2 linked regions of the Variovorax paradoxus genome follow. The protein of the gene in region 1 interacts with the protein of each later gene in a pairwise test. Links are inferred from orthologs where the notes say so. Each region holds a gene or a part of one and is shown on either strand. Other genes may lie near its edges.

The links.
Region 2: the proteins of secD (region 1) and pheT interact in binary tests that used the Escherichia coli proteins (3 or more experiments, as listed by UniProt). The link is inferred for Variovorax paradoxus from one-to-one orthologs.

Annotation. Positions count from the first base shown.
Region 1 is NZ_JAUSXG010000001.1:5,580,033-5,583,333, forward strand. Bases 192-3,178 are described here. They hold secD (protein translocase subunit SecD), read left to right. Parts: upstream 192-736; coding sequence 737-2,620; downstream 2,621-3,178. Other genes in these bases: yajC (preprotein translocase subunit YajC), read left to right, coding at 323-655; secF (protein translocase subunit SecF), read left to right, coding at 2,639-3,178. Also shown: more of secF, read left to right, coding at 3,179-3,301. UniProt on the Escherichia coli protein: Part of the Sec protein translocase complex. Interacts with the SecYEG preprotein conducting channel. SecDF uses the proton motive force (PMF) to complete protein translocation after the ATP-dependent function of SecA.
Region 2 is NZ_JAUSXG010000001.1:3,263,054-3,266,436, forward strand. Bases 290-3,358 are described here. They hold pheT (phenylalanine--tRNA ligase subunit beta), read right to left. Parts: upstream 3,011-3,358; coding sequence 569-3,010; downstream 290-568. Other genes in these bases: QFZ42_RS15410 (integration host factor subunit alpha), read right to left, coding at 290-563; pheS (phenylalanine--tRNA ligase subunit alpha), read right to left, coding at 3,057-3,358. Outside these bases: QFZ42_RS15405 (MerR family transcriptional regulator), read right to left, coding at 1-118; more of QFZ42_RS15410, read right to left, coding at 192-289; more of pheS, read right to left, coding at 3,359-3,383.

The sequences.
Region 1 (3,301 bases):
CCCGCTGGAGCGAATTGCTCGCCAAGTGGCGCAACCCGCAATCGGCACAGCGCGCGGCCGCCTGATTTTCGGGCGCAGCCGCCCTCCGGCTGCGCCGTGCTCCCGAAAACATAGCGCCAGAGGCGCGCCCCAAGCCCTGGAAAGCCCTGCCCGGCGCGCCGGATAAGCGCGCGGGGCGGGGCATTGCCACGAATACAATGCCCGCTGCTGTGCGCGGCCGATGCCGCTTCAAGCGCTGACTCGCGGCCTTTTCCACGGGGCCGCGGAACCGCGGGCCCGTTCCGCGCTTCTGACATTCCTCTTCTCTCTGCTGGAGACTCTCTTGTTCATTTCCTCTGCTTTCGCCCAAACCGCGCCCGCTGCTTCCGGCGGTGGCGACATGTTGTCTTCGCTCGGCAGCATGCTGCCCCTGGTGCTGATGTTCGTGGTGCTGTATTTCGTGATGATCCGCCCGCAAATGAAGCGCCAGAAAGAAGCCCGCGCCATGATCGAAGCGCTGGCCAAGGGCGACGAAGTGGCCACGGCCGGCGGCGTGCTCGGCAAGATCACCTCGATCGGCGACCAGTACCTCGGCCTCGAGATCGCCAACGGCATCGAGATCAAGATCCAGCGCAGCGCTGTGGTCCAGGTCTTGCCCAAGGGCGCCGTCAAGTAGCAATCAACGCGAGGCTGCCCCTTGCGCTTTGTGGCGCCAGGCCTCAAGTCACGCCGTCTCCGTTTCTAAAAGCGCTTTCTCATGAACCGTTATCCGGTCTGGAAGTACGCGATCATCGTGATCGTGCTGCTTGTGGGGTTGATCTATTCCCTGCCCAATTTCTTCGGCGAGGCGCCCGCAGTGCAGGTGTCCGCGGCCAAGTCGACCGTCAAGGTCGACTCAGCCACCCAGGGCCGGGTCGAGGAGGCGCTGAAAACAGCCGGGCTCACGCCCGACCTGCTCACGCTCGAGGGCGGCTCGCTGCGCGCGCGCTTCGCCACGCCCGACGAGCAGCTCAAGGCGCGCGATACGTTGCAGCGCGCGCTGGTGCCCGACCCGTCGGATCCGCCCTATGTGGTGGCGCTGAACCTGGTTTCGCGCTCGCCGGCCTGGCTCACCTCGCTGCATGCGTTCCCGATGTACCTCGGCCTCGACCTGCGCGGCGGCGTCGACTTCCTGCTCCAGGTCGACATGAAGGGCGCCATCGACAAGAAGGCCGAGTCCTTCGCGAGCGACCTGCGCACCACCTTCCGCGACAAGGGCATTCGCGGCACCTCGGTGAGCCGCAACGGCCAGACCGTCGAGGTTTCGTTCCGCGACGCGGCCGCGCTGCAAACCGCCAAGCAACTGATCCAGGACCAGTTCCCCGATCTCACGACGACCGAGACGCAAGACGGCAGCAACTGGCGCCTGACGGCCACCATCAAGCCCGAAGCCGCGCGCCGGCTCCAGGACGCGGCGCTCAAGCAGAACATCACCACCCTGCACAACCGGATCAACGAACTCGGCGTGGCCGAGCCGGTGATCCAGCAGCAGGGCCTCGACCGCATCGTGGTGCAGCTGCCCGGCGTGCAGGACACGGCCAAGGCCAAGGACATCCTGGGCCGCACCGCCACGCTCGAAATGCGCCTGGTCGATGAAAGCGCCGAAGGCCGCGCGGCCGAGCTGAGCGGTGGACCGGTGCCCTTCGGCTCCGAGAAATTCCTCGAGCGCAACGGCCGCCCGGTGATCGTGAAGAAGCAGGTGCTGGTCACCGGCGAAAGCCTCACCGACGCGCAGCCCGGCTTCGACCAGCAGAGCAACCAGCCCAAGGTCGACCTGACCATGGACGCCAAGGGCGGCCGGATCATGCGCGACGTGAGCCGCGAGAACTACAAGAAGCGCATGGCGATGCTGATCTTCGAAAAGGGCAAGGGCGAAGTGCTCACGGCCCCGTCGATCAACGGCGAGCTCGGCAACCGCTTCCAGATTTCGGGTTCGATGACGGTGGCCGAAGCCGCCGACCTCGCGCTGCTGCTGCGCGCCGGTTCGCTGGCCGCGCCGATGGAAATCATCCAGGAACGGACCATCGGTCCGACTCTTGGCGCCGACAACATCGAAAAGGGCTTCAAGAGCGTGATGTATGGCTTCCTGGCCATCATGGTGTTCATGTGCGCCTACTACGCGCTGTTCGGCCTGTTCTCGTCGATCGCGCTGGCCGTCAACCTGATGCTGCTGGTGGCCATTCTCTCGATGCTGCAGGCCACGCTCACGCTGCCCGGCATTGCGGCCATGGCGCTGGCCATCGGCGTGGCCATCGACTCGAACGTGCTGATCAACGAGCGCGTGCGCGAAGAGCTGCGCAATGGGGCGTCGGCGCAAGCCGCCATCCATGCGGGCTACGACCGCGCCTGGGGCACGATTCTCGACTCCAACGTGACCACGCTGATCGCGGGCATCGCGTTGCTGGCTTTCGGTTCGGGCCCGGTTCGCGGCTTCGCGGTGGTGCACTGCATCGGCATCGTGACTTCGATGTTCTCCGCCGTGTTCTTCTCGCGCGGCCTCGTGAACTTCTGGTACGGCAACAAGAAGAAGCTCAAGTCGGTGTCGATCGGCACCGTGTGGCGGCCCAAGACCGACGGCACCGCCGTGGCTGAAGGCAAGTAAAGGTCAAGGACAAGCGCCATGGAATTCTTCCGCATCCACAAGACCATCCCGTTCATGCGCCATGCACTGGTGCTGAACATCATTTCCTTCGCCACCTTCGCACTGGCGGTGTTCTTCCTGCTGCACCGCGGGCTGCACCTGTCGGTGGAGTTCACGGGCGGCACCGTGATGGAGGTGGCCTACCAGCAGTCCGCCGACATCGGCAAGGTGCGAGAGGCCGTCAGCAAGCTCGGCTACCCTGAAGTCCAGGTGCAGAGCTACGGCACGTCGCGCGACGTGCAGATCCGCCTGCCGGCGCAGAAGGGCATGAACTCCGACCAGCAAAGTGCGCAGGTCATGCAGGCGCTCAAGACGGTCGACCCGTCGGCCACGCAGCGCGGCATCGAGGTCGTCGGGCCGCAGGTGGGCGACGAGCTCACCACCAACGGGCTCAAGGCGCTCGGCATGGTGGTGGTCGGCATCATGATCTACCTGGCGGTGCGCTTCGAATGGAAGTTCGCGGTGGCCACCGTGCTGGCCAACCTGCACGACGTGGTCATCATCCTGGGATTCTTCGCCTTCTTCCAGTGGGAGTTCTCGCTGGCGGTGCTGGCGGCGGTGCTCGCGGTGCTGGGCTACTCGGTCAACGAGTCCGTCGTGATCTTCGACCGGGTGCGCGAGAACTTCCGGCGCTACCGCAAG
Region 2 (3,383 bases), 2.3 Mb from region 1 along the record:
GTTGCGTGAACTCCTGCTCCCAGTAACGCAGCACATGCGGCTTCACGCCGCAGAGTTCGCCGACTTCACCGATGGTGAAGTAGCGTTTGACGGGAATGGGCGGGAGCGCTTTCTCCATTATTTCCATTGAAATCAAGACCGTGCGCAGCAAACCTTAGAGATTACTCTACGCACCCGCGCAGCACCAAGCACTATTCGGCGCCCAGGCTCCACTCGACCTCGGAAGTACCGTTCTGCTCGATGCTTCCGTGAATCTGTTCCTTCAGCTTGGCGCTCGCATGAAAGGTGGCGACGCGCCGCTCACCGATCGGAATGGCTTCGCCGGTGCGCGGATTGCGGCCCGGGCGAGGCGCCTTCACGCGGATCTGAAAGTTACCGAAGCCCGAAATCTTTACGTCCGTGCCTTCGATCAGGCTGTTGGCGACGAGGTCGAAGAAAGCCTCGACCATGTCCTTGGATTCGCGCTTGTTCAGGCCGATCTGCTCGAACAGCAGGTCGGCCAGGTGCGCCTTGGTGAGTGCGGGCGTTTCGAGGGCTTCGAGCGTGAATTCCGCAGCGTTCATTCTCATCAACCTCTCAGGCGTGCGCCGAGTCTGGCGCTCAATTGTTCGACGATGGCACGCACGGCCGGCTCCACCTGTTCGTCCGTCAGCGTGGCGTTATCGTCTTGAAAGCTCAGTCGGACCGCCATGCTTTTTTCACCTTGCGCCAGGCCGGCGGATGTCGGCGCCGCGCCATCGCGCGCGGGTTGCGGGCGATAGATGTCGAACAGCGTGGCGTCGCGCAGCAGCCCTTGCGCCGCCGCCACCGATTGAATGGCCTGCATCAGCGCATTGTGCGTGACGGCCTCGGCCACCACCACCGCAATATCGCGCTCCACCGCCTGGTGCTTGGGCACCGGCTGCGCCACGGGCACGGGACGCGCGGCGACGGCATCGAGGTCGAGTTCGAAGAGCACCGGCGCCAGGGCAAAGTCCCACTTCTGGCGCCAGCGCGGATGCAGTTCGCCGATGAAGCCGATGGCCTTGCCGTCGACGAGCACGCGCGCCGAGCGGCCGGGGTGCAGCGCCGGATGTTCGGCCGCCTCGAAGCTGGGCACCAGCGGTGCGAGCAGTGCTTCGACGTCGCCCTTGGCATCGTAGAAATCGACGCGGTGCGGCTTGCCGTCCCAGCGGGCTTCTTCGGCATCGCCCCAGGCAAGGCCGGCCACGCGCATCGGCTGGTGAATCCCGCGCACGGTGCTGTCGGTCGTGGCCACGCTGTCGTCGCGCATGAACACGCGGCCCACTTCGAACACGCGCACGCGCGGTGCCTTGCGGTCGAGGTTGAACTTGAGTACCTGCAGCAGTGAACCGAGCAGCGAGGAGCGCATCGCGCTCATCTGGCTGGCAATGGGGTTCAGCAGCTTGACGGGGTTGGCATTGCCGGCCAGGTCCTGCTCCCAATGCACCTCGACAAAACTGAAGTTGATGGTTTCCTGGTAGCCGAGCGCCGCAAGACTCCGGCGCACTGCGAAGCGGCTGCGCTGCGACTCGGGCCGCACGCGCGCCGTGATGGGCGCCAGCGGCGCAGTCGTCGGCAGGTTGTTGAAACCGATCAGGCGCGCGACCTCCTCGATCAGGTCTTCCTCGATCAGCAGGTCGAAGCGGTGCGGCGGCGGCGTCACGGTCAATGTGCCCTCGCCTTCGCGGAGGGCAAAGCCGAGGCGGCGCAGCGCATCGGCGCACTGCGCCTGCGAGAGCGGCATGCCGATGACGCGCGAAGCACGCGCCACGCGCAGCGTGACGGGCATGGCCTCGGGCACGTTCAGGATCTTGTCGTCCATGGCACCGGCTTGGCCGCCGCAGATCTCGATGATGAGTTGCGTGATGCGCTCGATGATCTCGACCGTGCGGCTCGGATCGACGCCGCGCTCGTAGCGATGGCCGGCATCGGTCGTGAAGTTGAAGCGCCGCGAGCGGCCCTGAACGGCCTCGGGCCACCAGAACGCAGCCTCGACGTAGATGTTGCGGGTGCCGTCCGACACCGAGGTGGCATCGCCGCCCATGATGCCGGCGAGCGACTCGACGGCCTGGTCGTCGGCAATCACGCCGACCGTGTCGTCGACGCTGATCGTGTGGCCGTTGAGCAGCTTGAGCTGCTCGCCTGCCTTGCCCCAGCGCACCGTGAGGCCGCCGTGGATCTTGTCGAGGTCGAAGATGTGGCTGGGTTGGCCATACTCGAACATGACGTAGTTCGAGATGTCGACCAGCGGCGTCACGCTGCGCTGGCCGCAGCGCGCCAGGCGCTCGACCATCCAGGCCGGCGTGGCAACCTGGGTGTTCACGCCGCGCACGATGCGGCCCGAGAAACGGCCGCAGAGCTCGGGCGCTTCGACCTTGACCGGCAGCACGTCATTGAACGAAGTGCTCACGGGCGCGATGGCGGGCGTCTTGAGCGGCGCACCGGTCAACGCCGCGAGTTCGCGCGCAACGCCGTAGACACTCAGACCGTGCGCCAGGTTGGGCGTGAGCTTGAGCGTGAGCAGCGCGTCGTCGAGCTTGAGCACATCGCGCACGTCGGCGCCAATGGGTGCTTCTGCATCGAGTTCAAGCAGGCCGCCGTGGTCTTCGCTGAGCTTCAGTTCGCGCGCCGAGCACAGCATGCCCTGGCTCTCGACGCCGCGCAGCTTGCCGAGCTTGATGAGGAAGGGCTTGCCGTCTTCACCCGGCGGCAGTTCGGCGCCGACCAGTGCGCAAGGCACCTTGATGCCGACGCGCGCATTGGGCGCGCCGCACACGATGTTGAGCAAGGCGCCCTGCCCCACGTCGACCTGGCACACGCGCAGGCGATCGGCGTTCGGGTGCTGCACCGCTTCCTTGATTTCACCGACCACGATGCGGCTGAAGGGCGGCGCGACGGGGCGGCGCTCTTCGACCTCGAAGCCGCCCATGGTGAGCGTTTCGGCCAGCTCGGCGCTGCCGAGGGGTGGGTTGCAGAACTCGCGCAGCCAGGATTCCGGGAATTGCATCTCTTCGATCTCGTATTCGGTTTTTTCTAGTCTTGAATGGGGGACGTCACTGGAACTGCGAGAGAAAGCGCAAGTCGCCGTCGAAGAACAGTCGCAAATCGTTCACGCCATAGCGCAGCATGGTGAGCCGATCGGGGCCCATGCCGAAGGCAAAGCCGATGTAGCGTTCGGGGTCGAGCCCCATGTTGCGCACCACGTTCGGATGCACCTGGCCTGAACCCGCAACCTCGAGCCAGCGGCCGGCCAGCGGGCCGCTCGCAAACTGGATGTCGATTTCGGCGCTCGGCTCGGTGAACGGAAAGAAGCTCGGGCGGAAGCGCAGCACGAGGTCGTCGCGCTCGAAGAAGGTGCGGCAGAAGTCGGTGAACACGAC